Regions from separate parts of the Terrabacter sp. R4-6 genome, predicted to be linked through region 2. Evidence: riboswitches for the same ligand, from Rfam matches in the RefSeq annotation. Region 2 holds a riboswitch; each other region holds the start of a gene.
The links. Region 2 has a riboswitch for S-adenosylmethionine ahead of ACSSS0_RS02460 (aminotransferase class V-fold PLP-dependent enzyme). Riboswitches for the same ligand answer to the same signal wherever they lie in the genome.
Positions count from the first base shown of each region.

Region 1 (10,505 bases), 940 kb from region 2:
CTTCGTCGAGACGACGTGGCTGCCGCAGGCGGCGTTCGTCATCGCCCTCGTCGCCGGACTCGGCCTCGTCGGCCGCGGACTCACCCGCTCGCGCGGCCTCGTCGTGCTCCTCCAGGTGCTCGTCACGGCCTACGTCATCCTCGCCCGCTACACCGGCGAGACGTTCACCCTGCTCGTGCCGACCCCGGCGACGCTCGAGGCCGCCAACACCCTCGGGCTGCAGGCGCTCGAGACGATCAACCGCTACTCGGCGCCCGCGCCACTCAACGACGGCATCACGTTCTGCCTCGTCGTCGCCGTCGCCCTCGTGGCCATCGCCGTCGACGCGATGGCGGCCACGTGGCGCAGCCCCGCGGCCGCGGGACTGCCACTGCTGACGGCATACCTCATCACGGCGGCCAACGGCGACGCGGCCCTCGCGCTGCGCTACTTCGTCGTGCCCGTCGTGCTGTGGCTCGTCATGCTGCACACGACCGCCCGAGCCCAGTTCGGCCGCTGGGGCACCGCCAGCGCGGCCGACCACAGCGAGATCGACGAGGCCGCGCACGACCGTGACGCCCTGCGCTCGTTCACGGCAGGGGCGCTCAAGCTCGGGGCCGTCGGTGTCGTCGTCGCGCTCGTCGTGCCGGCCGTCATCCCGCACTTCCCTCCGCGCTACCTCACCGAGGGGCTCGGCCGCTCGGGCGGCGGCGGCGGCGAGGGGTCCGTGGGGTTCAACGACACGCTGGACCTCTCGCGCAGCCTCAACAACCAGGACCAGTCGCCCGTCCTCACCTACACGACGACCGCCTTCACGCGGTCTCCCCTGCGGGTGCTCGCGACGTCGTACTACTCCCGCGGGCAGTGGAGCGTCGCCGGCGCCACCGGCGACCGTCCCGACAGCCCGGCGCCCCTCCCGCCTCCGGACAAGCGGCGTGACTACGAGATCACCGTCACGGACAACACGCTCGCCGCTCCCCGTGTCGCCGCGCCCTACCCCGTCGTCGCCGTCGCGATGGAGGGCACGCCGTGGAGCATCGACCCCGTCACGCGCGACGTCCGCGTCGACCGTGCCGTGAGCAGCTACCGCGTGACCTACTCCGACCTCGCCCCGTCACCGCCGCAGCTGCGGGAGTCGGGAGCGCCGGACTCTCCCGACATCACCGACGACGACCTCACCATCCCCGACCGCTCACGTGACCTCATCCAGCAGTGGTCCGACGAGGTCACCCGCGGCGAGGACAACCCCCTCGACAGGGCCATCGCGATCCAGAACCACCTGCGCGACACCAGCCGCTACACGTACTCGCTCGACCTCGGCGAGCAGCTGCGCGACAGCCAGGGGCGCCTGCTCGAGCCGATCCAGAACTTCTACCAGACCCGGCGCGGCTACTGCGTGCAGTTCGCGACGGCGATGATCATGCTCGCTCGGGCCCAGGGCATCCCCGCCCGCATGGCGATCGGCTTCCTGCCGGGACAGCTCTCGGGCGAGCGCTACATCGTCCGCGCCAGCGACGCCCACGCGTGGCCCGAGCTCTACTTCCAGGGATACGGCTGGCTGCGCTTCGAGCCGACCCCGGGTGCCCGCGCGGGCTCACCGCCGCCGTATGCCGTCCTCGGCGCGGACGGCGGGGCGACCGGTGGTGGCCGCGAGGTCAGCGAGACGAACACCGCGAGCGGCGGATCCACCGCCACGCCCTCGACCACGACGGCCACGAACGCACCCGTGCAGCCCGAGACGTCGTTCCTCGACTCGGTCGGGCAGGCGTTCACGCTGCGCAACGTCGTGCTCGCCCTCGCGGTGCTCGTCGGGCTGCTGGCCGCCTTCGCGATGCCCATCACGGCGTGGCTGCTGCGGCTGCGCCGCCGACGCGCAGCCGTGACCCAGCAGGACCTCATCGAGGCGGAGTGGGACGACCTCACCTCGCACTTCGGTGACCTCGGGCTCAGTGCGCCCGAGGGCGTCACCCTGCGCCAGCTGCGCGAGCGCTACGTCGCCGACGGGCACCTCGACGAGGAGAACGCCACCGCCATGCGACGGGTCACGGCCACCCTCGAGAAGTCCCGCTACGACCTGCCCGAGCGCACGACCCCGCAGGAGGCCTTCCGGCTGCACGACGACATCCGGTCGATCCGGCGTCAGGTCGGCCGCACCCGGGCCTGGCAGACCCGGGCACGGTCCTTCTTCTGGCCCGAGGCGGGCGTGTCGTTCTGGCGCTCGCTCCCGGACCGCCTGCTCCCTCGGCGCCGCTGACCCCGGCACACGGCAGCCTGCCGAGCACGGACGCGAAGGAGCCCACGACGACGAGTCGTGGGCTCCTTCGGTGCCGGACCGACCGGCGCGGCGCGACCTCAGTCGAGGTAGTCGCGCAGCACCTGGCTGCGGCTCGGGTGACGCAGCTTGCTCATCGTCTTGGACTCGATCTGGCGGATGCGCTCGCGCGTCACGCCGTAGACCTTGCCGATCTCGTCGAGCGTCTTCGGCTGGCCGTCGGTCAGGCCGAAGCGCATCGAGACGACGCCGGCCTCGCGCTCGGACAACGTGTCGAGCACCGAGTGCAGCTGCTCCTGCAGGAGCGTGAAGCTCACGGCGTCGGCCGGGACGACCGCCTCGGAGTCCTCGATGAGGTCACCGAACTCGCTGTCGCCGTCCTCGCCGAGGGGCGTGTGCAGGGAGATGGGCTCGCGGCCGTACTTCTGGACCTCGACGACCTTCTCAGGGGTCATGTCGAGCTCCTTGGCGAGCTCCTCCGGGGTGGGCTCGCGGCCCAGGTCCTGAAGCATCTGACGCTGCACGCGGGCGAGCTTGTTGATGACCTCGACCATGTGCACCGGGATGCGGATGGTGCGAGCCTGGTCGGCCATGGCGCGGGTGATCGCCTGGCGGATCCACCACGTCGCGTAGGTCGAGAACTTGTAGCCCTTGGTGTAGTCGAACTTCTCGACCGCACGGATGAGGCCGAGGTTGCCCTCCTGGATGAGGTCGAGGAAGAGCATGCCGCGACCGGTGTAGCGCTTGGCGAGCGAGACGACGAGTCGCAGGTTGGCCTCGAGCAGGTGGTTCTTGGCCTTCTTGCCGTCCTGGGCGATCCACCACAGCTCGCGCTTGAGCTTCATGTCGATCTTGTCGCCGGAGTTGAGCTTCTCCTCGGCGAACAGGCCGGCCTCGATGCGCTTCGCGAGCTCGACCTCCTGCTCGGCGTTGAGGAGGGCGACCTTGCCGATCTGCTTCAGGTAGTCCTTGACCGGGTCGGCGGTGGCGCCGGCGGTCACGACCTGCTGGGCCGGGGCGTCGTCCTCGTCGTCGTCACGGATGACGAAGCCGGACTCCTCGGTCTCCTCGGTCTTCGCCGCGGCGGCCGGGGTGGCCTCGTCGCCGTCCTCGGCGTCGTCGTCCACGTCGACGGGCTCGACGACGACCTCCTCGAGCTCGCCGACCGGGGCGTCCTCGGGCTCGGCGTCACCGGCGACGACCGTGCCGTCGGCCGACGTCGTGGCCTTCTTCGCCGCCGTCTTGCGGGTGGCCGTCTTCTTGGCTGCGGGCTTCGCAGCCGCCTTGGCGACACCCGCGTTGGTGGCGGCCTTCTTGGCCGTCCTGGCTGCGGCCGCCTTCGGCGCGGCAGCTGCCTCGTCGTCGGTGGCGGCGGCCCGGGCCGGCGCTGCCTTGGCCGTCGCCTTCTTGGCGGCGGTCTTCGTCGTCGCGGTCGTGGTCCGCGTCGCGGACTTCGTCGCCGCGGCGGTGGTGCTGCGTGCGGTGGCCACAGTGCCTCCCTTGGTCCCTGTACGGGTCTTCTTCGTCGTGCTGGAGTGCGGCGCGTCGACGACGATCTCGATGTCGTGGGCCTCGAGGGTCGTGAGGACCGGCTTCATCTGCTTCAGGTCGAGTCCTGCATCGACCTGGGCACGCGCGATCTCCGTCCCGGTGATGGTGCCGCTGGTGCTGCCCTTGACCAGGAGCTGCATGATCGCCTCGTGCTGGAACACCTTCGGCAGGGTCTTGGGAGCTCCAGCGGTTGTTGCCTTAGGCACGGATGCAGTCGCCTTTCGTCGCAGGTCTCGTCAGATGATCGACCCGAATCCGGGCATGCACCATCACAACGAACGAGAATGGGGGTTGGTGCCGGAAGAGCTTGGCCTGTCGGAGTCGATCCCTGTTTCGAGCTCTCGGTGCGCCTCGTGCGATCCGGTACTCGGACATTATAAAACGGCGCACGCCCTCCGAGCGAACGCACGTCGAACCCGCGCGCCGGACCAGGCCCACACGGCCGCTCTCCGGGCCACCGGGACGGAGGCCGGGCGCGGGTAGACGGGCCCGCAGGAAGGGCTCGGGAGGCCTGCCAGGAAGGTCAGTCGCCCTTGACCGCGAGCACGGGACAGCTCGCGTCGAGCAGGATGCGCTGCGCGTTGGATCCGAGGATGAGCTTGCCGACGGGGCTGCGGCGACGCAGGCCGATGACGATGAAGTCGGCCTTCTCCTCCTCGGCGACGGAGATGAGGTCCTCGGCGGGGTCGTTGCCCCGGACGAGCTGGCGCACCTCGTGCTCCAGGCCCTTGTCCTCGAGGAGCGCCTGCACGCGGCTGAGCTCGCTCTCGAACTGGCTGGCCTCGTTCGCGTCGAAGTCCTTGCCACCCCGGTGGGAGCTGATGACGACGAGCTTCGCTCCGCGCAGGACGCACTCCTCGGCGGCTCGCTTGAGCGCCGCGCGACCTTCCTTGGTGGCGACATAACCAACGACGATGGCCACTTTCCCGGACCTCCTTGGGACGGAAACAACCAGTGCTCGCACCGTACCCGATAACGCGACGTCCGGCGCGTCCCGCGCGAAGTCTCACCGCGTCGTCGGCGGCGCACACGACTGGGCCGTGGCCTCGGCACGGATCTGCGAACCCGCCCGGGCCGCAGAAGGGTTCAGTCGCGACGGCGCTCGAGCGCGTCGCGGACGATGCGACCCACCTGGTCCTCCTCGATGAGGAAGCCGTCGTGCCCGAACTCGGAGGTGATGTGCGCGCGCCGCGACCCGGGAAGGGCCGCGTGCAGCTCGTCCGAGAGCCGGGGCGGGTAGAGGCGGTCGGTGTCGACCGAGACGATCGTGCAGTCGGCGCGCACGCGCTCGAGGGCGGCCTCGAGACCGCCGCGGTCGCGCCCGACGTCGTGGGAGTTCATCGCCTCGGTCAGCACGACGTAGGAGTTCGCGTCGAAACGCCGGGCCAGCTTGCCTGCGTGGTGGTCGAGGTAGGACTCGACGGCGAACCGTCCGCGGTCACCCGCACGCAGCGGGTCCTCGCCGAGCTGGGCCTCGCGTCCGAAGCGCGAGCCGAGCTCGGTCTCGGTGCGGTAGGTGATGTGGGCGATGCGCCGGGCGAGGCCCAGGCCGGTGTCGGGACGCGCGTGGCCCTCGTAGTAGTCGCCCCCGGCGAAGTCCGGGTCGTTGCGGATCGCGAGCAGCTGCGGCTGGCACCAGGCGATCTGGTCGGCGGTGGCGTACGCGGTCGACGCGAGCACGATGCAGCGGTCGACGTCGTCCGGGTGCGAAACGGCCCACTCCACCGCGCGCATCCCGCCCATCGACCCGCCGACGACGGCTGCGAGGCGGCGGATGCCGAGCCCGTCGAGGAGGCGGCGCTCGACGGCGACCTGGTCGCGGACCGTGACGTAGGGGAACCTGCTCCCCCACGGCCGACCGTCGGGTGCGGGGCTCGCGGGGCCGGTGCTGCCCTGGCAGCCGCCGAGGACGTTGGACGCGATGACGAACCATCGGTCGGGATCGACCGGGCCGCCGGGGCCGATGAGGGCGTTCCACCAGCCGGGCGAGGCGTGTCCGTCACCGGCCTCGCCGATGACGTGGCTGTCGCCGGTCAGTGCGTGCTCGACGAGGATGACGTTGTCGCCGGCGTCGTTGAGCCGGCCCCACGTCTCGTAGGCGATGCGGACGTCGGGCAGCATGCCCCCGCGCTCGAGCTCCACGTCGCCGATGTCGGCGAACTGGCGCCGACCGACGGGGTCCCCGTCGCGCCAGGCGCCGTCGGGCCGGCGCGGCCCCGGGGCCATCGGGTCGACGTGGCTCCTCGCTGCACGGGCGGGCGCTGCTGCTGCGTCGCCGGTCTGGCCGGTGCCAGCGGCCGCGAGCCGCGCGGGTCGGCGCGTGCTCTGCTTCCGGTGGGTGACGGTCATCGGGGTACTCCTCGGTCCTCGCGCTTGCGCACACCCGGGGACAGGTGCGGCCTGGTCCTCACCCGGGGCACCCCACCGCGAAGGAGGGTTGCCGACCAGCGAGCCGGGGCTTGTCGCTGGTACTCATGACCTGGTCCAACCATACGCGAGGCCTCCGCCCGACGAGATCGACCGGTCCACGACATGGACTCCCGCGCCGCGACCCGCCACGCCGGAGCGCGGGTGGGTCAGGCACACCGGCGGGGCCGGAGGCCGTGGTCGAGCGCGTCTCGCACGAGCGTGCCCAGCGAGTGGTCCGGCTCGAGCGCGAGGGCGTGGTCGACCGCGACACCGGCACGCGCGCCGTCGCCGCACCACCAGGCGAGCGAGGCGACGACCGACAGCAGCGGAGCAGCGTGGGCCGCCGGGGTGAGGCGACACACCTGCTCGAGCCGCGACAGGAGCAACCGGGGCGTCGCGGCCCCGTCCCAGTCGTCCCAGCCGGGCTCGCCTGCCGGCCCGTCGATGCCGTCCCACGCCTCGCGCTCGACCCGCTCGAGCAGGCACGCGAGCGCGTCGAGCTCGTCCAGCTCGTCCGTCTCGTCCAGCTCGTCCATGTCCTCGAGCTCGTCCAGCTCGTCCAGTGCGCGGCGGGTCGCGAAGGCGTCACTCTCGGGCACCTCGTCACCCCCTTCGTCGGCGTGCTCGCCGCCGTCCGTATCGGGACCCGTCCCTGACGCCGCGTCCTCGCGGGCCAGCAGCTCGCGCAGGGCGCGCAGGGCGTCACGGTCGGGGTCGGGCAGTCGGGCCCCGACGTCGGCCCCGAGCCCGCGGCCTGTCGCCCCACCACCGGTCCGCCCGGACGGCCCCGGGACGTCGTCGAGGTCGCCCGAGGCCGGGGCCATGCGCACGTCCGGCCCGAGCAGGAGCTCGAGCAGCACGGCGACGTCGTCGGAGCAGGTGTCGGTCGGGAGCATGCCCGGGCACAGCCAGCTCATGAGGGCGTCGCGGACCTCGCGGTCACGCAGCGGTCCGACGAGGGACGGCAGCCAGTGCTCGACGCCGAATCCCTCGATCTCGCCGCGCAGCACCCCGCCCCACGCCACGAGGGACTCGTTGACGAGGAACTGCCGGGCCGTCGGTTCGCCGCCGTCGAGGAGCCCCAGACGCAGCTCGGCCGGTCGAGTGCGACGTCGCGGGCTCGGGCGGCGCCCGGGCGGGTCGGGCTTCTCGGAGATCGGCCCGCCGGCGGCGGCATACCGACGCTGCCAGTCCTCGATGGCCGCGACCGCCAGGTCGTGCCGGGGCTCCGAGGAGTCCAGCGGGGCGACGAGCCGCGCGAGCTCGTCGCGGTCCGGCAGCACGGCGTGACCCAGGGCGACATAGCTCGCGACCGCGGGCACGTCGGCCTGCTCGGGGAGGCGCCACCCCTCGTCGGGACAGCAGTCGCAGCCCACGGAGCGCCACCGTCCGTCGCGCACGACGAGCCGCTCCCGGACGACCACGCGCTCGGACTCGACCCCGGCGGCCAGCGCCTCGAGCAGCGGCAGGGACTCGTCCTCGTCGTCCTCGAAACCCACGAGGGCCACGGACGACGGAGAGCCCTGCAGGAGGGTCGGCAGCGTCTGGGCGACGGCCTCAGGGGCCAGGGTCTCGTCCACGAGGTCGAGCCGGGCGACGAGCCCGAGCCGTTTGCCGTGGAAGCACACGACGACGACGCTCCGCGTCGGCTGGAAGCCGAGGTGGAAGGGGATGACGGTCAGCAGCTCGGCCGGCCCGGACAGTGAGATCTTCGGCATGTCCCGAGCCTGTCCACCGAGCGTGGCGGCCGACAGACCCGACCGCGCGCCTGTGGACCACCGCCCTCCCCCGGAAGGGGGTGTGGATCGACGTCCTCCGAAGGACGCCACGTCCCAGGCCCCCAGGCCCTCTCAGCACCCGGGGCGGCCGCCCCGGGTGCTCAGCGCTCGAGGCGCTTGCGGACCGACTCGAGCACGTAGTCGGTCGCCGCCTGGCGCGTGCCCTCGGGCAGGCGCACCCGCTCGTTGCCACCGGGCCCACCGGGCCCACCCGGCCCATCGGGCCCGCTCGCGCTCCCGGCACCGCTCGCGGTGCTGCCGCTCCCACCCCGGGCACCGCCCGGCCGGCGGAACGAGCCCGTGACGCGCGTGACGCGTCCGGCGATGCGGCCGGGCGCTGCGGCACCGGTGGTGTCGCGGTCACGGCGGAGGCCGTCCTCGAACCCTCCGGTCCACGCACGCGTCTGCGCGTCCTGCTCCCCACCCAGGGGCACACCGGGAACGGTGGCCCGTGACGCATCCGACGGGACGCCGCTCGCGGGCGCCCACGGCGCGGGCCCCCGCCGGGAGCGCGGAGGGTGCAGTCCCTGACCGGCCTCCCACGCGATGAAGCGCTCGGTCTCCTCGAAGAAGGCCTTGACCGCCCACGAGATGACGACGGCGTCGTCGGCCGCGCCGATGACGGGCAGGACCGCCTCGGGCAGAAGGTCGACGGGCGAGGCGACGTAGACGACCGCCCCCGCGACGAGCCCGAGTCGCTTGAGGGTCGTGCCGGCATACGACCCGTCGCGCGTGGCGCGCACGAGGCGCGGCACGGCCTGCACCCGCTCGGGGAGGCTCGGGGCGCCGGGGCGCGTGGAGGCACGCACGACCGACGCGACGGTCGCGGCCATCTTGATGCGGGACGCGCTCTTCATGCCTGACCCAACGAACGGCCGCCCGGGGCGATTCCCCGGCGCGGACGGCGATGCGGAACGGTGATCTCGGGGCTCATCACGGGCTCATCACCGGCTCATCACGGGTCAGGCGTTCCCGTCGGGGCGGTCAGCGACCGAACGTCTCGACGGGAGGGAACTCCTTGGCGGCCTGCTTGCCGATGCGGCCCAGCATGTAGACGTCGACCGCCGCGCCGATGAGTCCCCCGACGACGGGCACGAGGCGACCGAGCCGGGCGAAGGTGCCCTGCCCGATGCGACCCAGCAGGCGGAAGCCGATGGCCTTGTTGAGGACCATGAGCGCCGGGGCCGGCAGACGGTCGAGGGCGACGGACGACAGCTTGCCCCCGGGGGCCTGCAAGCCGGCCTTCTTGAGGAGATCGTCGCTGTCGGCGCCGGCGAGGGTCAGCAGGATCGCGGAGCGGATCTCGGGCTGGTCGATGTCGTAGCCGCGCACCTTGGCGGTCGCCGCGGTCATGCGCGTGGCCAGCAGGTAGAACTCCAGGACGTTGGCCGGCAGCGAGATGGGCATCGTGAAGAAGCCGCCCAGACCCGTGACGAAGCCACCGACGGCACCGAGCTGCCGGTGGTCGCGGACGATGATCCGTAGCGCCTGGTCGCTGTCGCCCCGGGCGTGCTTGAGCGCGTTGGCGGCGATCTCGTGGGCCGGGTCGAACGGGCCCTGGCCGTCGATGCCGACGTCGAGGAGGCGCTCGACCAGCCGGGTCGCGGCTCCCGAGAGTCCTCCCTCGGCGGGCATGGCGGCACGCTCGAGCGCGCCGGCGTCCTTCGCCGTCCGCAGCTTCACGGCGGTCGCGTCCGATGCCTCGACGGTCTCGTCCCTGCCCCAACCCAAGATGCCCACCGGCTCCACCCCTTCGTCCGTCGTCCCTGTGTGGCGGCTGTCGATTCGCCGCCGACGACACCGTATGCCGCCCGGGTCGCTCGTGGCACCCTCGTACCCAGTCGAGTCGCCCGGGGACCGCGGGAGACGACGTCGGCTGGCTCTCGTAGGGTCGATCCCATGGGTGAGAGCCGCGGGAGCAGCGCGACGATCTTCGGCGTGCCGCTGGCCGACCTCCGGCGCGACCGCACATCGGTGAAGTGGGGACGCTACGACCCCGACGTCATCCCGATGTGGATCGCCGAGATGGACTGCGCGCCGTGCCCGGCCGTCGTGGACGCCGTGAGCGCCGCCGTGGCCCGGGGCGACACGGGCTACGCCCTGACGCAGGAGTATGCCGCCGAGATCGCCGCGTTCGCCGATGCCGAGTGGGGCTGGGGCTTCGACGCGCACACGACGACACGGGTGGCCGACGTGCTGACCGGCGTGACCCACCTGCTCGGCCTCCTCACCGACCCGGGCGGTCCGGTGGTCGTCAGCCCGCCCGTCTACAACGCCTTCTACGAGGTCATCGAGGCGTGCGGGCGCACGGTCGTCGAGGCGCCGCTCGGCCCCGACCACCGACTCGACCTCGACCGTCTCGCCGACGTCTTCGCCGAGGTGACCGCGCGGGGCGACCGGGCGGCATACCTTCTCTCCAACCCGCACAACCCGACCGGCACCGTGCACACGCCCGACGAGCTGGAGGCCCTCGCCCGGGTCGCCGACGAGCGCGGCGTCCGGGTGGTCTCCGACGA
Region 1 covers NZ_CP197224.1:4,212,604-4,223,108, reverse strand. The annotation lists gene ACSSS0_RS19525 (transglutaminase TgpA family protein) at 1-2,233, shown strand, start outside; gene ACSSS0_RS19520 (RNA polymerase sigma factor) at 2,332-3,963, opposite strand; gene ACSSS0_RS19515 (universal stress protein) at 4,326-4,724, opposite strand; gene metX (homoserine O-acetyltransferase MetX) at 4,889-6,151, opposite strand; SAM riboswitch class IV at 6,167-6,282, opposite strand; gene ACSSS0_RS19505 (DUF4192 domain-containing protein) at 6,379-7,929, opposite strand; gene ACSSS0_RS19500 (YkvA family protein) at 8,091-8,846, opposite strand; gene ACSSS0_RS19495 (EcsC family protein) at 8,974-9,672, opposite strand; gene ACSSS0_RS19490 (MalY/PatB family protein) at 9,889-10,505, shown strand, end outside.
Region 1: it holds a riboswitch for S-adenosylmethionine, as region 2 does, so the genes downstream of both, metX (homoserine O-acetyltransferase MetX) here and ACSSS0_RS02460 (aminotransferase class V-fold PLP-dependent enzyme) in region 2, are expected to answer to the same signal.

Region 2 (10,505 bases):
TCAGCAGCCACGTGCACCGCGTGCAGCAGGTGCTCGACGCCGCGGAGAAGGCCGGCCGCAAGGTCGCCATGGTCGGACGCTCGATGGTGCGCAACATGGGGATCGCCGCAGAGCTCGGCTACCTCCGGGTGCCCGACGGCATCCTCATCGACATCAAGAAGATCGACAGCCTGCGGGACGACGAGCTCGTCCTCATCTGCACGGGCTCCCAGGGCGAACCGATGGCGGCCCTCTCGCGCATGGCCAACCGCGAGCACCGCATCGACGTCGGCCCCGGTGACACCGTGCTCCTCGCGAGCAGCCTGATCCCGGGCAACGAGAACGCCGTCTACCGCATCATCAACGGGCTCATGCGCCTCGGCGCCACCGTCGTGCACAAGGGCAACGCCAAGGTGCACGTCTCGGGCCACGCCAGCGCCGGCGAGCTGCTCTACTGCTACAACATCGTCAAGCCGCGCAACGTCCTGCCCGTGCACGGCGAGTGGCGGCACATGTACGCCAATGCCCAGCTCGCCATCGCCTCCGGCGTCCACGAGGACAACGTCGTGCTTGCCGAGGACGGCGTCGTCGTCGACCTGGTCAACGGGGTCGCCGAGGTGACCGGTGTCGTCGAGTGCGGCTACGTCTACGTCGACGGCAGCAGCGTCGGTGGCGCCGACGAGGCCCTGCTCAAGGACCGCCGGATCCTGCGCGACGAGGGCTTCATCACCTGTGTCGTCGTGCTCGACGCGGCCACCGGCAAGATCGCGAGCGGACCCGAGATCACGGCCCGCGGGTTCGTCGAGGCCGACGAGATCTTCCAGCAGGTCATCCCCAAGGTCGAGCGGGCCGTCGAGGAGGCCGTGGCCAAGGGTGTGCGCGACGACCAGCAGCTCCAGCAGGTCATCCGCCGCGCGGTCGGCTCGTGGGTCGGCGGCAAGATCCGCCGTCGGCCGATGATCATCCCGGTCGTGCTGCAGGCCTGACGTGACGGTGCAGGAGGTCGCCCGGCGGACCGGGCCCGCCGGCGACGGCGACGACGTGCCCGCCGACCCGCCGGGGGACACCGGGGAGACCGCCGGGTCGTCGACGCCGGAGCCGGCGCGACGGGGACCGCGCCGGCGCTGGGTCGACGTCGTCATCGGCGTCGTCCTGCTCGTGCTCGTCGCGGTCGGCGCGCTGCGCTGGTACGACTCGACGGCGTACGTCGTCGTCGTGCTCCAGACGGCCGGACCCTTCGTCGTCATCGGCCTGGGCCTGCTCACTGTGGCGACGCTCGTGCTGCGCCGGTGGTGGATGGTGGCCCCGGTCGTCGTCGCGCTCGTCGTGGCGGCGACCGTCGCGGCCCCCGCCTTCCGGGCCACGTCCTCGTCCAAGGCCGACCGCGACCTCACCGTCATGTCGGCCAACGTCTGGGTCGGCTCGGCCAACGCCGGCCAGCTCATGGACGCCGTGCGCTTCCACTCGGTCGACGTCCTCGTCCTCACCGAGGCCACGCCGGCGATCCTGCGGCGGCTCGACGCCGAGGGCGCCGGCGACTACTTCTCGCAGCGCGAGGGCGTGGCCCGCGCCAACACCTCCAGCGGCACGATGGTGCTCTCGCGCTACCCGCTCTCGGTGCGCAGCCTCGGCACCGACCCGGCGATCGAGGGCACCCAGAGCGTCCAGCCCGAGGTCGACGTGACCGTCCCCAACGGCACGGTCCGCCTCAAGGTCGCCCACCCCGCGGCGCCGTTGCGCGGTGACACGCTCGAGTGGCGCGCCGGTCTGCGGGCGCTCGAGTCGTGGAAGCAGCGGCTCGACGGCGACGAGCTCGTCGTCATGGCCGGCGACTTCAACGCCGGCTTCGGCCACCCGGGCTTCCGCGACCTCGCCGCCGGTCTCAGTGACGCGCAGCGCACCGACGGGCAGGGGTGGGTGCGCACCTGGCCGTTCGCGGGCAACCGGCTCCCGGCCTTCGTGCAGCTCGACCACCTGCTGAGCCGCGGGCTGACGGTCGTCTCGGCCGGGCAGGTGGCCTTCAACCGGGCCGACCACGCCGCCGTCTGGGCGAGCTACGCGCTGCCGGCACGCTGACCGACCTCCCCGACCGACAACCCGGACCGCCGGGCCGAAGGCGCTGACACACCGACCCCGATCAGCGGCAGACGCCCGCGGTCACCAGGGTCGCTCGACCTCGACGTCGCGTGGGTCGGTGCCCTCGAGCGCCCAACCGGTCTCGGTGAGCGTCCACTCGGCGTCGGTGCCGTGCTCGACGAGGCGCGCGACGGCGGCGACGAGGCGCTCGACCCCCTCGAGCGTGCTGCCGAGGCCGATGCTGGCGCGGACGGCGGTGACGGAGCGCTCGCCCCAGGGGTCCTCGAGGAGCTCGTCGACGAGCAGGTGGGCGCAGAACTTGCCGTCCCGCACGCCGATGCCGTGCTCGACGGAGAGCACCTGCGAGACGAGCGAGGAGTCCCAGCCGTCGATGGTGAAGGCCACGACGCCGACGCGGTCGCTGTCGTCGCCGAAGATCGAGAGGACCTCGACGCCTGCGACGTCGTCGAGGCCGGTGCGCAGCCGCTCGAGCAGGCGGGTCTCGTGCTCCTCGATCGCCTCGCGGTGGCGGCTGATCGTCGAGCACGCCGCGGCGAGCGCGATGGCGCCGATGACGTTGGGGCTGCCGCCCTCGTGGCGGGCCGGGCCGGTCGCCCACGTCGTGCCGTCCTCGGTCACCGAGCGCGTCGCGCCGCCGCCGAGCAGGTAGGGGTTGCCGGCGTCGAGCCAGTCGGAGCGCCCGGCGAGGACGCCTGCGCCGTAGGGGGCGTACGTCTTGTGCCCCGAGAACGCGACGTAGTCGGCGTCCCACGCGGCGAGGTCGATGGTGCGGTGCGCCGAGAGCTGGGCCGCGTCGACGGCGATTCGGGCTCCGTGCGCGTGGGCCAGCGCGGCGAAACGCTCGACGGGCCAGACCTCACCCGTGACGTTCGAGGCGGCCGCGACGACGACGAGGCGGTGGCGCGACGGGTGGTCGGCCAGTGCCTCCTCGAGCAGGGCGTGCGCGTCCTCGACCGTCTGCGGGACGGGGAGGCGCACGGTGCGGAAGCGGCCCCACGGCAGCAGGGTCGAGTGGTGCTCGGTGCCGAAGACGAAGACCGTCGTGCCGCTCGGCAGCGCCTTGCTCAGCAGCGCCCAGGAGTCGGTCGTCGTCCGGGTGAAGACGACCGAGTCGCCCTCGCGCGCGCCGACGAAGGAGGCGACCTCCGCGCGGGCCTGCTCGTACCACGCGCTCGTCAGCCGCGATGCGAAGCCGGCGCCCCGGTGGACGGAGGAGTAGGTCTCGAGGGCACGGTCGACGGCCGCCTTGACCGTCTCGAGCGCCGGCGTCGAGGCCGCGTGGTCGAGGTTGGCGTATGCCGTGTCGCCGTGCAGCGTCGGCACGCGCAGACCCGCGCCGACGACGGTGGGCAGCGTGCGCGCCTCCGGCACGACGTGCAGGGCGCGGGTGCGCATGAGCGGTGCGGGGGAGCCTCCACAGAGGGAGGCGGCGGGGTGCGTCGAGGGAAGGACCGACATGGGAGTGCTCCTGGGTCATGGGACCCACCTCGTGCAGGTCCGCGCTTGCCGACCTCGAGGACGCATGCGGACCGAGGGCGGCCTGGTCGTCACCCGGAGCACCCCACCGCGGAGGAGGGTTGCTGGCCAGCGAGCCGGGGCTTGTCACTGGCACTCATGACCTGCGCAAGACCATAGGCGGGACGGTCGCCGGCTGTCCACCGGTCGGTCCCCGGGTGTCGCGATCTGAGACGCCGCCCGGCCCGAGGTGCGCCCCGCGGCACCCGACGACGGTCCCCACGGTGCCCGGGAGGTTCGCCCACGGCATACGAGAGCCCTGTGAGCCCTGGAGAGCGCTGTCCGACTGATCGGTCCTGTTGCGCGTGTGACGCGTGAGTTCATCGGTGCGTTGACGTACGGTGCCAGCATGGCGTCACGTCCGTCCACCAGCCAGCGCTCGAGCTCCGCCGCGGCCACCCGCGCCAAGGGGTCCGCGGGCAGCGCCTCGTCACGCCCTCCGGCAGCACGCGGTGGGAGGCCGGCGCAGCGCAAGCCCGCTGCCCGCAAGCCCGCCGCCAAGACGGCGTCCAAGACCCGGGGCGGAGGCCTCCCCTTCCCGCTCGGCGCGATGCGCAACACGTGGATGGGGGTCTCGCACATGGCCGGGGGGGCGGTGCGCCGCGTCGGCCACAGCGCCGCCGACCTCGAGCCCGAGCATCGTCGCGACGGCATCGGCTTCGCCCTCATCGCGCTTGCCGTCGTCGTCGCCGCCCGTGAGTGGTGGGGCGTCTCCGGCACTTTCGGCCAGGTCGTGCACGCCGTCTTCGCCGGCACCTTCGGCCGCGTCGCGTACGCCGTCCCGCTCGTGCTGCTCGCGCTCGGCCTGCGCATGCTGCGCGCCCCCCAGGACGACGCGGCGACCAACCGCATCGTCGTCGGCACCATCGCCCTGACCTTCGCCGCGTGCGGTCTGTCGCACCTCGCCGACGGCATCCCCAACCCGCCCGACGGCGCCGACGGCATGCGCGCCGCCGGCGGCATCCTCGGCTTCCTCGCGTCGAGCCCCCTCGCGGCGGCCGTCTCGACCTACGGTGCGCTCGTCCTGCTCATCCTGCTCGGGCTCTTCGGCCTGCTCGTCATCACGGCGACGCCGGTCAACATGATCCCGACCCGCATGCGGCAGCTGCGCGCGCTGGTCATCGACCGCGACCACGTCGACGAGCAGCCCGACGAGGCGCTCGACGCCCCGGCCGCCGCGGTCAAGCGCGCGCGTCGCAAGGCCGTCGACCTCGCCGACCGTGACGGCGACGAGGCGTTCCGCCAAGCCGCGCAGAAGGCCCTCGAGGACGAGGCGACCACTCATCTGCGGCCCGGCGAGAAGCGCCCGACGCCTCCCGGACTGCTCGCCCCGCGCCCCGGCGGCGAGAAGGGCGCCGAGCGCGTCATCGACGCCACCGACCCCAAGACCCTCGGCGCCCCCGACACGAGCAAGGTCGGCCCCAAGGCCGAGCTCATCCCGCCGCCCATGTCCGACCTGCCCGCTCGCGTCGAGCAGCTGAGCCTCGGCGGCGACATCACCTACCAGCTGCCCGACCACTCGATGCTGACGCCGGGTCCGCCGCACAAGACGCGCAGCGAGACCAACGACCGCGTCGTCGAGTCGCTGACCAACGTCTTCGACCAGTTCGACATCGATGCCGCGGTCACCGGCTTCACCCGTGGCCCGACGGTGACGCGCTACGAGGTCGAGCTCGGCTCGGGCACCAAGGTCGAGCGCGTCACCGCGCTCTCCAAGAACATCGCGTATGCCGTGGCCTCGGCCGACGTGCGCATCCTCAGCCCCATCCCGGGCAAGTCCGCCATCGGCATCGAGATCCCGAACCTCGACCGTGAGAACGTGTCGCTCGGCGACGTGCTGCGCAGCAACACGGCCCGCACCAACGAGCACCCGATGGTCATGGGTGTCGGCAAGGACGTCGAGGGCGCCTACGTCATCGCCAACCTCGCGAAGATGCCGCACCTGCTCGTCGCCGGCGCCACCGGCTCGGGCAAGAGCAGCTTCGTCAACTCGATGATCACCTCGATCCTCATGCGCTCGACGCCCGAGGAGGTCCGGATGATCCTCGTCGACCCGAAGCGCGTCGAGCTGACGGCCTACGAGGGCATCCCGCACCTCATCACGCCGATCATCACCAACCCGAAGAAGGCCGCCGAGGCGCTCGCGTGGGTCGTCAAGGAGATGGACCAGCGCTACGACGACCTCGCGGCGTTCGGCTTCAAGCACGTCGACGACTTCAACAAGGCCGTCCGCGCCGGCAAGGTCAAGCCGCTGCCCGGCTCGGAGCGGCAGATCACGACCTACCCGTACCTCCTCGTCGTCGTCGACGAGCTCGCCGACCTCATGATGGTCGCCCCGCGCGACGTCGAGGAGTCGGTCGTGCGCATCACCCAGCTCGCGCGCGCCGCCGGCATCCACCTCGTCCTCGCGACGCAGCGGCCGTCGGTCGACGTCGTCACGGGCCTCATCAAGGCCAACGTGCCCTCGCGGATGGCCTTCGCGACGTCCTCGCTCGCGGACTCCCGCGTCGTGCTCGACCAGCCCGGCGCCGAGAAGCTCATCGGCCAGGGTGACGCGCTCTTCCTGCCGATGGGCGCGAGCAAGCCGATGCGTGTGCAGGGCGCGTGGGTCAACGAGTCCGAGATCCACGAGGTCGTCAAGTTCGTCACGACCCAGCTCAAGCCCAACTACGTCGAGAACGTCACCGTCGCGGCGCCGAAGAAGCAGATCGACGACGACATCGGCGACGACCTCGACGTGCTGCTCCAGGCCACCGAGCTCGTCGTCACGACGCAGTTCGGCTCGACGTCGATGCTCCAGCGCAAGCTGCGCGTCGGCTTCGCCAAGGCCGGTCGCCTCATGGACCTGCTCGAGTCGCGCGGTGTCGTCGGCCCGAGCGAGGGGTCCAAGGCCCGAGACGTGCTCGTGCGCCCGGACGACCTCGAGCAGACGCTCGCGCTGCTGCGTGGTGAGGACGTGCCGCACCCCAACGAGCCCGTCGACGCCGACGACCTCGCCGACATCATCGAGCCCGCGGAGCCGTATGCCGCCCCGCCCGTCGACGTGGAGCCCCCGGCCGTGTCGGCCGGCTACACCGATGAACCGGAGGAGGCCGCGCCCCAGCGGACGGCCGCCCTCGTCGCCGAGCGTGGCGAGCAGCGCGCCCACGAGGACGAGACGACCGCGGTGCCGACGGCCCGGTGGACGCCGGGCGACATGACGCGCACCGTCGACGAGGACGACGAGGAGTCCGAGGACGCCTGGAACCTCACCGACCGCGGCCCTCGCGAGCGCTACTGACCCGAAGGGCTCGACGTCTTCCCGTCCCAACCGTCGAAAGGCCACAAACCGGGAGGGACGCGCTTCGCGCGGCACACCGGTTTGTGGCCTTTCGACGGTCAGGGGTTGAAGCGGTAGCCGAGGCCGGGCTCGGTGACCAGGTGGCTCGGGTTCGCCGGGTCGGGCTCGAGCTTGCGGCGCAGCTGGTTGGCGTAGACGCGAAGGTAGTTCGACTCGCGGCCGTAGGACGGGCCCCACACGGCCCGGAGCAGGTCCTGCTGCTGGACGAGGTGGCCCGGCTCGCGACACAGAGCCTCGAGCACCCGCCACTCCGTCGGCGTCAGACGGACCTCCTCGCCGTCGACGGTCGCACGACGCTCGGCGAAGTCGAGGACGAAGTGGTCGGTGACGACGGGGCCGAGGTGCCGCCCGAGGTCACCGCCGCGGCGCACCGCGGCGCGCACTCTGGCGAGGAGCTCCTCGACGCCGAAGGGCTTGGTGACGTAGTCGTCCGCGCCGAGGTCGAGCGCCTCGATCTTGTCGTCGGACTCGTGCCGTGCCGACAGGACGATGACGGGCACGACCGATGCGGCGCGGATGCGGCGGAGCACCTCGGTGCCGTCGAGGTCGGGCAGCCCGAGGTCGAGGATGACGACGTCGGGCGCGTCCTCGAGGACCGACTGCACGGCGGTGCGACCGTCGGCGGCCGTGACGACCTCGTTGCCGTGGGCGCGCAGCGCGATCGTCAGCGTGCGCTGCAGCCGCGGGTCGTCGTCGACGACGAGCACTCGGGTCACGCGTCCTCCTTGGTGTCGGCCGGCTCGGTCGCCCCGGTGGCCCTGGTCGCCTCGGTGGCTCCGGTCGCCTCGGTCGAGGTGGTGCCGGCCGCGACGTCCCTGCCGCCATCACCTCGAACCGAAGGGGCGGGCGGGGCGTGCGGGGTCGGGGTGAGCGGCAGCTCGACGACCATGGTGATCCCACCGCCCGGGGTGTCCTCGGGCACGAGCGAGCCGCCGAGGACGCTCATCAGCCCTCGGGCGACGGCGAGCCCGAGGCCGAGGCCGTCGCCCTGGGGCGCATCGCCGACGCGCTGGAACGCGGCGAAGATGCGCTCCTTGTCGGCGTCGGACACCCCGGGCCCGCGATCGACGACCCGCAGCTGCACGGTGTCGCCGATGCGACCTGCGGTGATGCGCACCTCGGCGTCGCCGCTGTGCCGCAGGGCGTTCTCGACGACGTTGGCGAGCACCCGGTCGAGCAGCCCGAGGTCGGTCCGCACGAGGGGGAGGTCCGGCTTGAGGTCGACCTCGACGCGCTGCGGCGCCGACGTGGTGCGCACCGTCGACACGACGGCGTCGAGCAGGTCGATGGAGTGGTGGTGCGCGCGCACGGCTCCGGTCTCGAGGCGTGACAGGTCGAGGAGGTTGCCGATGAGGGCGTCGAGGCGGTCGGCGCTCTCCTCGACCGACTCGAGCAGCTCCGCCTCGTCCTCGGCCGTCAGGTCGAGACCGGCCTGGCGCAACGTCGAGACGCCGGCCTTGATGCTCGCGAGAGGCGTGCGCAGGTCGTGCGAGACGGCGGCGAGGAGCGTCGTGCGTGCGGCGTTGTCGCGCGCGAGCCCGGCGGCCTCGCGCGCGGCCCGGACGAGCTGCTCGCGTCCGTGGAGGATCGCGGCGTGCGCGGCGTAGGCGTTGACGACGCGCTGGTCCTCCGCGGCCACGGGAGGGCCGTCGAGCAGCAGGTGGACGCCGTCGTCGACGGTGACGTCGAGCGCCCAGCCCGTGCCGGCAGGGAGCACGCTTCCCGCCGGCAGGTCGGCGTCGGTCGAGGCGACGACGGTCGTGGGCCGGTCGGGGTGCACCTCGGCGAGCACGGCGGCCCGCATGCCGAGGTCGTCCCGCGCCCGGTCGAGCAGGGCCGGCAGGGGCCGAGGCTCCGCGAGCAGGTCACGGCTCATCGCGGCGAGCGCCGACGACTCGCGCTCGGCCGAGATCGCCTGTTCGGTGCGGCGGGCGGCGACGTTGACGACCGACGAGACGGCCATGGCCACGAGCACGAAGACGGCGAGCGCCAGGGCGTTGGGTGGGTCGCTGATGGTCAGGGTGCCCCGCGGCTCGGTGAAGAACCAGTTGACGACGAGCGACCCGACGACGGCGCAGAAGAGCGCGGGCCAGATGCCGCCGACGAGAGCGCAGACCACGGTGAGGGCGAGGTAGAGCAGCAGGTCGAGCGACAGGGTGTGACCTTCTCGCGTCGCGACGAGGACCCCCGTCAGGGCGACGAGGGCGACGACGGCGAGGAGCAGCCCGGTGACCACCCGACGGGTGGGCAGGCCGGTCGCGCGCGACCGCCGTCGGCCCACCTTCGAGCCCTCGTGCGACACGAGGTGGACGTCGATGTCGCCCGACTCGTCGGCGACCTCGGAGGCGATGCTCGGTCGGAGGATCTGCTGCCAGCGCCCACGTCGGCTCACGCCGACGACGATCTGCGTCGCGTTGACGCCTCGCGCGTGGTCGAGGATGGCCTCGGCCACGTCGTGACCCGACACGTCGTGGAACTCCGCGCCGAGGTCGTGCGCCAGCCGGTGCAGGCGAGCGAGCACGGCAGGGTCGGTCGAGGTCAGCCCCTCGGCGGACCGGACGTGGCAGGCGATGAGATCCCCGCCGGCGGCCCGGGTGGCGATCCGGGCGCCGCGTCGCAGCAGGGTCTCGCTCCCGGTCTCGCCGGTCAGCGCCACGACGACGCGCTCGCGCGCGGGCCACTGGTCGAGGATGCCCTGGTCGGCCCGGTAGCGCTCGAGGGCCTCGTCGACCCGGTCGGCGAGCCAGAGCAGGGCGATCTCGCGCAGCGCCGAGAGGTTGCCGACCCGGAAGTAGTTGGCGAGGGCGGCGTCGACCTTGTCGGGTCCGTAGATGTTGCCGTGGGCCATGCGACGGCGGAGGGCCTCGGGCGACATGTCGACGAGCTGCACCTGGTCGGCGTGGCGCACCACCTCGTCGGGCACGGTCTCCTGCTGACGGATGCCGGTGATCGACTCGACCACGTCGTTGAGGGACTCGAGGTGCTGGATGTTGACGGTGGAGATGACGTCGATGCCGGCCTCGAGGATCTCCTCGACGTCCTGCCACCGCTTCTCGTGGCCGGCGTCCGGACCGTCCGCGACTCCGCCATCGGTGGTGTCGCGGCTGCGGACGTTGGTGTGTGCGAGCTCGTCGACGAGGACCACGTGGGGACGTCGGGCGAGGACCGCGGGGACGTCGAGCTCGGTGAGCCGGCTGCCGCGGTACTCGACCGTGCGACGAGGGAGGACCTCGAGGCCCTCGAGCATGGCCGCCGTGTGGGACCGCCCGTGCGTCTCGACGTAGCCGACGACGACGTCGGTGCCGCGCTCGAGGCGGCGGTGGCCTTCATCGAGCATGGCGACCGTCTTGCCGACTCCCGGTGCTGCCCCTAGATAGATCCGCAGCGACCCACGCCCCATGAGGCGATCCTCTCAGGTCGCCCCGCGCTCGGCGCCGTGAGGCGCGCGAGGGCGAGGTTGAGCTCGAGGACGTCGACGCGCGGCTGACCGAGGAAGCCGGCCACCCGCTCCCGTGTGTGCTCAGCCACGAGCGACCGCACCTGGGTCACGTCGAGCCCACGGGCTGCGGCGACG
Region 2 covers NZ_CP197224.1:508,880-519,384, reverse strand. The annotation lists gene ACSSS0_RS02470 (ribonuclease J) at 1-965, shown strand, start outside; gene ACSSS0_RS02465 (endonuclease/exonuclease/phosphatase family protein) at 967-2,055, shown strand; gene ACSSS0_RS02460 (aminotransferase class V-fold PLP-dependent enzyme) at 2,137-3,534, opposite strand; SAM riboswitch class IV at 3,571-3,696, opposite strand; gene ACSSS0_RS02455 (FtsK/SpoIIIE family DNA translocase) at 3,941-6,871, shown strand; gene ACSSS0_RS02450 (response regulator transcription factor) at 6,970-7,647, opposite strand; gene ACSSS0_RS02445 (DUF4118 domain-containing protein) at 7,644-10,331, opposite strand; gene kdpC (potassium-transporting ATPase subunit KdpC) at 10,301-10,505, opposite strand, start outside.

Region 3 (10,505 bases), 1.3 Mb from region 2:
GGGCGAGACGTGAGCGCCCGCGTGAGCGACGACGCGAGCGCCACGGTCACGCTCGACGTGGCGGACGGCATACGAGCACACACGTACGACGAAAAGGCAGCTGTGACAACACTTTCCGGCCAGAGCACCAACGGCGACATCCCCGAGATCGAGCTGGCCGCGCGACCCGTCGAGGGATCGGTCGCCGGCAAGACCGTCCTCGTCACCGGGTCCGACGGCTTCATCGGGTCGCACGTCGTCGAGCGGCTGCTCGCCGACGGCGCGCACGTGCGCGCCTTCTGCCTCTACAACTCCAACGGGTCGACGGGCTGGCTCGACGAGTCCGACGCCTTCAAGGCCGCCGTCCGCGACGGGCAGGCCGAGGTCGTCCTCGGCGACATCCGCGATCCCGAGCACGTCATGGCCACCACCGAGGGCGTCGACGTCGTGCTCCACCTCGCGGCGCTCATCGCGATCCCCTTCTCCTACGTGGCTCCCCGCTCCTACGTCGAGACCAACGTCATCGGCACGCTCAACGTCCTGGAGGCCGTACGCCGTCACGGGACGCCTCGGATGGTCAACACGTCGACCTCCGAGGTCTACGGCACGCCGGAGTCGGTGCCGATCACCGAGGCGCACCCGCTGCGCGGCCAGTCGCCCTACTCGGCGACGAAGATCTCGGCCGACAAGATGTGTGAGTCGTACGCCCTGTCCTTCGAGACGCCGGTGACGACGCTGCGCCCGTTCAACACGTTCGGTCCCCGCCAGTCGACGCGCGCCGTCATCCCGACCGTTCTGTCGCAGCTGCTCGCCGGGGCGAGTCAGCTGGGGCTGGGTGACGTGACGCCCAAGCGCGACTTCACCTTCGTCGCCGACACGGCCGACGGCTTCGTCCGCGCTGCGCTGGCCGACGTCGCCCCCGGCACGACGATCCAGCTCGGCACCGGACGCACGGTCTCGGTCGGCGACGTCGTCGAGCTGTGCCGCAAGGTCACCGGCAGCGACGCCGAGATCGTCACCGAGAGCGAACGCATCCGGCCCGAGGGGTCCGAGGTGCAGATCCTGCTGTCCGACCCCTCGCTCGCCAACGAGGTGCTCGGGTGGGCGCCCACGGTGTCGCTCGAGGAGGGCCTCGCGGCCACGGCCGAGTGGCTGCGGCCGCGCGTCGACCCCGAGACCGCCGGGCGGTACCACCGGTGACGGCGACCGGCGAGGCCCACGCTCCCGGAGCGCGCGGCCCCGAGGGCACGATCCCGCTCGCCGTGCCCAACATCGGCGAGCTCGAGCGCCGCTACGTCCTCGAGGCCGTCGAGTCGGGCTTCGTCTCGTCCGTCGGACCCTTCGTCTCGGAGTTCGAGCAGCGCTTCGCCGAGCGGGTCGGGTCGAGGCACGCGATCGCCTGCGCCACCGGCACCGCCGCGATCCACATCGGCCTGCTCCTGCTCGGGGTCGGACGCGACGACGACGTCGTCTGCTCCGACTTCACCTTCGTCGGTTCGGTCAACCCCATCGCCTACTGCGGCGCGCGGCCCGTGCTCGTCGACGCCGAGTGGACGACCTGGAACATCGACCCCGCCCTGCTCGCCGCCGAGCTCGACCGCCGCGCCGCCGCGGGCGAGACCCAGCCCAAGGTCGTCGAGGTCGTCCACGTGCTGGGGCAGCCCGCCGACATGGGACCCCTCATGGACGCCTGCGACCGACACGGCATACCCGTGCTCGAGGACGCGGCGGAGTCGCTCGGCGCGACGTGGACGGCCGGACCGTACGCCGGACGCCACACGGGCACGGTCGGCCGGATCGGCTGCTTCTCCTTCAACGGCAACAAGATCGCAACGACCGGCGGCGGCGGCATGATCGTCACCGACGACGACGACCTCGCGGCGCGCGCCCGTCACCTGACGACGCAGGCGAAGGTGCCCGACGTCGGCTACCTCCACGACGAGGTCGGCTACAACTACCGCCTCACGAACATCGCGGCCGGCCTCGGCCTGGCCCAGCTCGAGCGGCTCGACGAGTTCGTCGCGGCCAAGCACCGCATCGCGGCCCACTACGACGAGGCCTTCGCCGACCTCCCGCTCGTCCTGCCGCCGCGCGTCGAGGGGCTCGACGCGACGTACTGGCTCTACTCGGTCCTCGTGCCCGAGTCCGACGGGCGTGGACGCGACGAGTTCCTCGACCACCTGAACGGGCTCGGCGTCGGGGCGCGGGCCCTGTGGCGGCCGCTGCACGACCAGCCGCCGTTCCTGTCGGCGCCACTGGTCGGCGGGGCGGTCGGTGACGGCCTCTTCGCGCGCGGTCTCTCGCTGCCCTGCGCGACCGAGCTGACCGAGGCCGACCAGGACCGCGTCGTCGCGGCGGTGCGCTCCTTCTTCGTCTAGTCCGGACGGCCGACGCGCCGAGCCCCGAGGTGGGGCAGGATGTCGACGTGGAGATCGCCATCGGGCTGCTCGCGATCGCAGCCACCGTCCTGGGCGGGTCGTGGCTCGCTGACCGGTTCGACCTGCCGCCGCCCCTCGTCCTCATCGTCATCGGCATCCTCGGCTCCTACCTGCCGTTCGTGCCCGAGGTGGCCCTCAGCCCCGACATCGTGCTGCTCGGCATCCTCCCGCCGCTGCTGTATGCCGCCGCGATCCAGACCTCGCTCGTGGACTTCCGCAACAACCGGGGCGTCATCCTCAGCCTGTCCGTCGGGCTCGTGCTCTTCACGGCGCTCGGGGTGGCGCTCTTCCTCCGGTGGGTGCTCGGTCTCGACTTCGGGGTCGCCTTCGCGATCGGCGCGGTCGTCGCGCCGCCCGACGCGGTCGCGGCCACGGCGGTCGGCCGCCGCATCGGGCTGCCACGACGCCTCGTGTCGATCCTCGAGGGCGAGTCGCTCGTCAACGACGCCACGGCCCTCGTCTCCTTGCGCACGGCCCTGGCCGCGGCCGGCCTCGCGTCGGGGGTGGCTTCCGGCGGGGTGTCCTTCGGTGGCGTCGTGCTCGACTTCGCCTGGGCGTCGGTCGGAGGCATCGCGATCGGGGTCGCCGTGGCGCTCGTCGTCTCCGTGCTGCGCCGGCACTTCTCGACCGAGCCCGCCTTCGACACGGTGCTGTCGTTCATGGTGCCCTTCGCGGCGTACGTCCCGGCGGAGGAGCTGCACGCCTCCGGGGTCATCGCCGTCGTCACGGCCGGTCTCGTCCTCGGCCACAAGTCGCCTCGCACCCAGACCGGCGCCTCGCGCCTCAGCGAGCGGATCAACTGGACCTCGATCCAGTTCCTCCTCGAGAACGCCGTCTTCCTGCTCATCGGCCTGCAGGTCTTCTACGTCATCGCCGACGTCCGCACCTCGAGCCTGTCGGCCGGGCAGATCACGCTCGCCGCGGTCGGCACGCTCGTCGCGGTGCTGGTCCTGCGGCCGCTCTGGATCGTGCCGTTCCGCTTCCTCAGCACACGCGTGTTCCGCATCGAGGCCCATGCCCCGTGGACGCACACCGTCGTCCTGTCGTGGGCCGGCATGCGTGGTGTGGTGACGCTCGCCGCGGCCCTGCTGCTGCCCCCGGAGACGCCGCACCAGAAGGTGCTCGTCCTCATCGCGGTCGTCGTCACCATCGGCACGCTGCTCATCCAGGGCACGACGCTGCCTGCCCTGGCCCGCTGGCTCGACGTGCGCGGACCCGACCCCCGCGAGGACGCGCTCCAAGCGGCCACGGTGCTGCAGGCCGCGACGCGGTCCGGCCTCGACGTGCTCGACCGGATGGACGACGTCGACGAGGCGACGCGGGAGATGCTGCGGTCCCGTTCCGAGGACCGGCTCAACCAGATGTGGGAGCGCCTCGGACCGCGCAGCGGCAACGACGACGAGACGCCGAGCGTCCGCTACCGACGGGCCCGGATGCAGATGCTGCAGGCCGAGCGCGACGAGGTCCTCCGGCTGCGCGACGAGGGGCGAGCCGACCACGTCGTGCTCCGTGTCGTCCTCAGCACCCTCGACCTCGAAGAGACCATGCTCGACCGCATCGACGACCAGGAGAGCCGCCTGGCAGAGAGTGAGATGTTGCCCGTGGACACGATCGAAGCCCCGTGCGAGCACCTGCAGGAGACCGACACGTGCGTCGAGCCGCGCACGCCGGAGGGGTGCGAGGAGTGCCTGCGCGACGGCACGACGTGGGTGCACCTGCGTCTGTGCCTCCAGTGCGGGCACGTCGGCTGCTGCGACTCCTCCGAGATGAAGCACGCCACCGCGCACTTCCACGAGACGCAGCACCCCGTGATGCGCTCCATCGAGCCGGGTGAGGCGTGGCGCTGGTGCTTCGTCGACGAGGTCGTCGGCTGAACCCCGGGATCGCTCAGCCGGTGTGCTCGGCCAGCAGGTCCAGGAACGCGGCGCCGTACTTCTCCGCCTTGACCGGCCCGATGCCGTTGACCGTGAGCAGCGCGGCGGTGCTGCCCGGTCGTGCCCTCACCAGCTCCCACAGCGTGCGGTCGGGCAGCACGACGTAGGCCGGCACGCCTTCGGCGTCGGCGATCGCCCGCCGCTCGGTGCGCAGCAGCTCGAAGAGCGCCCGGTCGGCAGGGCTGGCTCCGGCCCCAGTCGCGGCTCCAGACCCGGACCCGGCCGAGCGTGAGCCCGACGACGAACGGCTGCGTGCCGGCGCGGCCGAGAGCCGACGCAGCTCGACCTTCTCCGCTCCGTCGAGGATCGGACGGGCCGCCTCCGTGATGGTGAGAGCACCCATCCGACCCGGGTCGGGGACGAGCACCGAGCGCGCGACGAGCTGGCGGATGACCGAGCGCCACTCCCGGTCGGCGAGGTCGCTGCCCACCCCGAAGGTCGGCAGCTGGTCGTGCCCCCAGCTCGCGATCTTGTCGGTGCGCTTGCCGAGCAGCACGTCGATGACGTGCCCGGCGCCGAAGCGCTGACCGGTGCGGATCACGGCCGAGAGCACCTTCTGCGCGGGCACGGTGGCGTCCCACATCTGGGGCGGCTCCATGCAGGTGTCGCAGTTGCCGCAGTCGCCTGACTCCTCGTCGAAGTACGCCAGCAGCAGCCGCCGGCGGCACGTGGAGGCCTCGGCGTAGCCCAGCATGGCGTCGAGCTTCATCGAGTCGACGCGCTGGTGCTCGGCACTGCCGTCGGATCTCGTGATGAACGAGCGCTGTTGCACGGCGTCGGCGAGGCCGTAGGCCATCCACGCCACCGCCGGCTCGCCGTCGCGGCCCGCCCGACCGGTCTCCTGGTAGTAGCCCTCGAGGCTCTTCGGGAGGTCGACGTGCGCGACGAAGCGCACGTCGGGCTTGTCGATGCCCATCCCGAAGGCGATGGTGGCCACGACGATGACGCCTTCGTCACGACGGAACCGTTGCTGGGCGGCGGCCCTCGCCTCGCTGGGCAGGCCGGCGTGATAGGCGATCGCGTCGTAGCCCTGCTGGCGCAGGAACGCCGAGATCTCGTCGGTGCGCTTGCGTGACTGGCAGTAGACGATGCCGGCGGAGCCGCGGAAGCTCGCACCGTCGTTGCCGCTCTCGAGGAAGCGCAGCAGCTGGGCGCGCGCGTCGCTCTTCTCCTCGACGACGTAGCGGATGTTGGGCCGGTCGAAGCTCGAGACGAACTCGGCGGCGCCGTCCAGGCGCAGCCGCTGGTGGATCTCGCTGCGGGTGAGCGCGTCGGCGGTGGCGGTCAGCGCGATGCGCGGCACCCCGGGGAAGCGTGCGGTGACCTCGGCGATGCGGAGGTACTCCGGCCGGAAGTCGTGGCCCCACTGCGACACGCAGTGCGCCTCGTCGATGGCGAAGAGCGCGATGCCGGCTCCGGTGGCCGCGTCGTCGAGCAGACGCAGGAAGGAGGGCATGAGCAGGCGCTCGGGCGCGACGTAGAGCAGGTCGAGGCGGCCCTCACGCACGTCGCGGCGGACGGCGTCGGACTCCTCGGCGGACGACGTGGAGTTCCAGAAGGCCGCCCGCACACCGAGCAGGCGCAGGGCCTCGACCTGGTCGTGCATGAGCGCGATGAGCGGCGAGACGACGATGCCGACGCCGGGCCGCACGAGCGCGGGCAGCTGGTAGCACAGCGACTTGCCGCCACCGGTGGGCATGAGGACGACCGTGTCGTGACCCGTCACGACGCGGTCGACGATCGCCTGCTGGGCGCCGCGGAACGAGCTGAAGCCGAAGACGTCGTGCAGCACGCGACCTGCGGCCCCGCCGTCGTGCGGGCGCTCGTCCGGAGCGACGGGCGCGTCGCCCGTCACCTCGGCGGCGACGACCTCGAGCTCGGACCCGACCAGGTGCTTCTCCATGACGCGGCGAGCGTACCCGTCACCGCGGACCGGCCTTCAGTCGAGGCGCTGCGTGACGGTGTGCGTGCCGCCGTCCTGGACGACCGTCGTCGTCGCGCCCTGCACGAGGGCGAGGAACGGGGCCACGTGGCCGCACTCGACGTCGGCGACGATCGGCACGCCGAGCATGCCGAGGGCGTCGACGACGGCGGCGTGCTGGGTGAAACCGTGCGGCTCGGGTGCGCTGGTGCGCGATACGAGCACGCCGTTGGCGGCGTCGAACCAGCCGCTCAGGCGCATGGCGTGCAGGGCTCGGCAGATGTCGTAGGAGCTCCATTCGGCGATGTCGAGCAGCACGACGGTGCCCTCGGGCGCGTGGTCGCGGGTGAAGGCGCCGATGTCGGCGAAGCGCCCGCCCGCGAGGAAGCTCACCGTCTCGACGCAGCCCGCGACGAGACGCCCGGAGAACGTGACCGGCTCGTCCTCGTGGCCCGGGTCGATCCGCGTCCACGTGCCACGGCCGTCGAGCGTCATCTCGGACACCGTCGGGTCGTCGGCGTAGTCGTCCCAGCCGCCGGAGCGGTGCCGGCCGGGGGAGTGCTGGCGCAGCTCGTCCCCGCCCGCGGTGCCCGCGACGTCGACCCAGTGGAGTATGCCGTCCGGCAGGGCGTACGGGGTGTCCATGAGGTTCTGCCCGTGGATCGTCGCGATGCCCGTGGTGAGGGTGAGTGGGGTCAGCCACGTCGAGGTGTCGGAGAAGCCGACGCACCACGTCGGTTCGGTGGCGGCGACCGCGTCGAGGTCGAGCAGGTCGAGCAGGTCGATGCCGGTCTCACCGCCCCACGGCGGGACGACCGCACGGATGCTCGGGTCGAGGAGCATCGACATCAGCTCGGCGGCACGTGCCTCGCGCGGCCCGCTGACGTGGCTGGGCGCGTGGTTGAGCTCGCCCACGACGACGTCGAAGCCACGGTCGCGGAGGGACTGGACGGCATACGCGAACCGTCCCCAGAGGGCATCGGACACGCCGGAGCTCGGCGACGTGACGCCGATCCGGTCGCCGGGGCGCAGCGGGGCGGGGTAGCGGATCGGCATGGCTGCCATCGTGCCAGCCATGCCGATCCGCTTCAGCCCGATATCGGGCCCGGCCCGTCGGTGCCTCAGGCCTTGGCGGCCGTGAAGCCCTGCTCGAGGTCGGCGACGATGTCGTCGATGTGCTCGATGCCGACCGAGAGGCGCACGAGGCCCGGGGTCACGCCGGCGGCCAGACGGTCCTCGTCGGGGCCCTGGGAGTGCGTCGTCGACGCGGGGTGGATGACGAGCGAGCGCACGTCACCGATGTTGGCGACGTGGCTGTGCAGGGTCAGCGCCTCGACGAACTTCTTGCCCGCCTCGAGGCCGCCCGCGATCTCGAAGGAGAGCACGGCACCCGCGCCGCGCGGCGTGTACTTCTCCGCCAGGGCGTGGAAAGGACTGTCCGGCAAGGACGCCCACACGACCTTCTCGACTTGGTCGTGCCCTTGGAGGAAGGCTGCGACCTTGTGGGCGTTCTCGAGGTGGCGCTCGATGCGCAGCGACAGCGTCTCGATGCCCTGGGCGATGAGGAACGCGTTGAAGGGCGACGCGGCGGGGCCGAGGTCGCGCAGCAGCTGGACGCGCGCCTTGAGGATGAAGGCGAGGTTGGCCCCGAGGGTGCTGCCGACGCCGAGGTCGCGGGCGAAGACGAGCCCGTGGTAGCTCTCCTCCGGCGTGTTGTAGTTGGGGAACTTCTCCGGGTCGGCTCCGAAGTCGAAGCTGCCCGCGTCGACGATGACACCGGCGATCGAGGTGCCGTGGCCGCCGAGGTACTTCGTCGCGGAGTGCACGACGACGTCGGCTCCCCACTCGATCGGGCGGATGAGGTAGGGCGTCGCGACGGTGTTGTCGACGACGAGCGGGACCCCGTGCTCGTGCGCGAGGGCCGCGACGGCCTCGATGTCGAGGATCTCGCTCTTGGGGTTGGCGATGGTCTCGCCGAAGAGGAGCTTCGTGTTGGGCCGGATGGCAGCGCGCCACGAGTCGATCGACGTCGGGTCCTCGACGAAGCCGACCTCGATGCCGAACTTGGGCAGCGTGTGCTTGAAGAGGTTGAAGGTGCCGCCGTAGAGGCTGGGGGAGACGACGACGTGGTCGCCGGCCTCCGCGATGTTGAGCACGGCGAGGGTCTCGGCCGCCTGGCCCGAGGCGACGAGCAGGGCGCCGACGCCACCCTCGAGCGCCGCGATGCGCTGCTCGACGACGTCGGTCGTCGGGTTCATCAGGCGGGTGTAGATGTTGCCGAACTCCTTGAGCCCGAAGAGGTTCGCGGCGTGGTCGGTGTCGTTGAAGACGTAGCTCGTCGTCTGGTAGATCGGCAGCGCGCGCGCTCCGGTGGCGCTGTCAGGGGCCTGGCCGGCGTGGATCTGCTTGGTCTCGAAGGACCAGTTGGGCTCGGTCATCGGTCGTCCTGCTCTTCCTGGGTCGTGTCGCTGACCGGGGTCCCGTGTCACCGGGCCCCGTGCACCGACGGGTCGGTGCGGGAGAGAGGCTCTCCGCGCTTGCCCGCGCGCCGGGTGGCGTCGACGGGCCAGGTCCTCACCCGGGGCACCCCACCGCGGTTGGAGGGTTGCCGGCCAGCGAGCCGGGGCTTGTCGCTGGCGCTCATGACCTACCGGCGAGTCTACGTATGCGTGTCCGCCACGTGGGAGGGCGTGTCCTCATCGTGGACGCGTCGTCACCGGCGTGGGCGCCTGGCGCGTGTTGGGAAGTGCCGGCTCGGGTGGGATCGCTTGCAGGGCAGAGGAGTTCGTTGTCCACAGATGTGCCAGCGGGTCTTGCGAGTCGTTCGAACACGTGTTCTCATCGAGGGAGAGGCAAGGACCATCGAGAGGAGGCTCACCGTGCCGTTCACCCCGTCACCGGTCGAGCCGCCCGGCGCGCGCTCCGGAGGGCCCTGGCCGGTGCTGCGTGCCCGATGGTCCTCCGACCCGGACCACTGGGCGCGCACCCTCGACCCCGTCCTCGACCCCGTCCTGGAGCGGCTGCGCGCGGGGCGCGGGCGGGCCCGAGCGGCGGCGGCGCTGGAGGGGCTGGCGCGGGCCGGGGAGCGGGTGCTCGCCGAGATCCAGGCGCTCGAGGTCGCCAAGGCCCGCCTCGAGGCCGACCTGCTCGCCGCGTACGGCGCACTGGCCACCATCGAGGCCCAGCAGATCCAGGCCCTGCCCGCCGGTGCCGCCGCCCGGGTGTCCGCGCGGGTCTCTCCCGAGCGGGTCGTCACCGAGGAGATCGCGCTCGCGACCGGCGTCGGCACCGGTGAGGTCGGCCGCCGGCTCGCGGTGGCCACCCGCCCGCGACGGCACCGGGCGCTGCTCGGCGCGCTCCGCGCCGGGGCGACCTCGCTGCACCGGGTGCTGCAGGTCGCCTCCGAGACCGGCCCGCTCCCGGACGCGGACCTCGCCATCGTCACGGACGCGGTGCTCGCCCCGTCCCGGGACGGTCAGCCCGTCCCGCAGCGCACCTTCACCGCCCGGCTGCGGCGCGCGGTCGCCTCGGTCGATGCCCGGGGCAGCGCCGAGCGGCACGCGCACGCCCGGGCCCGACGCGGGGTGTTCGGCCGGGTCACCGACGACGGGATGGGCTGTCTGACCGTCACCACCGACGCCGCGTCCGTCGCCGCGGTCATGGACCGCCTCGACACCAGCGCACGGGGACTGCGCGTCGCGGGCGACCCGCGCAGCCTCGACCAGCTCCGCGCCGACCTCGCCACCGACGCCCTCCTGCGCGGATCGGGCACCACCGAGCCCGCTCCCGCCCACGCGGCCGCTGGTCAGGCGGCATCGCTGGCGTGGATCGTCGTGCCCTTCGAGGTCGCCACCGGACAGTCCGACACCGCGTGCGAGCTGCCCGGCCACGGCTGGGTCACCGCCACCCACGCCCGCGAGATCATCACCCGACCCGGCTCCGTCTGGGCCACCCTGCCCGTCGACCTGCGCACCGGCCGAGCCCTCACCCGACCGACCCGCACCTACCGCCCCACCCAAGCCGTCCTCGAGCACGTCCAAGCCGTCGACGGCACCTGCCGCGGACCCGGCTGCCACGTCCCCGCCACCCGCTGCGACCTCGACCACGAGACCCCCTGGCCCACCGGACCCACCAGCACCGACAACCTCCACGCCAAACACCGCCTCCACCACAACCTCAAGACCACCGGCACCTGGACCTCCGCACCCGACACCGACCACGGCCTCACCTGGA
Region 3 covers NZ_CP197224.1:3,813,167-3,823,671, forward strand. The annotation lists gene ACSSS0_RS17725 (nucleotidyltransferase family protein) at 1-13, shown strand, start outside; gene ACSSS0_RS17730 (SDR family NAD(P)-dependent oxidoreductase) at 10-1,179, shown strand; gene ACSSS0_RS17735 (DegT/DnrJ/EryC1/StrS family aminotransferase) at 1,176-2,357, shown strand; gene ACSSS0_RS17740 (Na+/H+ antiporter) at 2,405-4,291, shown strand; gene recQ (DNA helicase RecQ) at 4,305-6,254, opposite strand; gene ACSSS0_RS17750 (LD-carboxypeptidase) at 6,291-7,349, opposite strand; gene ACSSS0_RS17755 (bifunctional o-acetylhomoserine/o-acetylserine sulfhydrylase) at 7,394-8,710, opposite strand; SAM riboswitch class IV at 8,801-8,920, opposite strand; gene ACSSS0_RS17760 (HNH endonuclease signature motif containing protein) at 9,152-10,505, shown strand, end outside.
Region 3: it holds a riboswitch for S-adenosylmethionine, as region 2 does, so the genes downstream of both, ACSSS0_RS17755 (bifunctional o-acetylhomoserine/o-acetylserine sulfhydrylase) here and ACSSS0_RS02460 (aminotransferase class V-fold PLP-dependent enzyme) in region 2, are expected to answer to the same signal.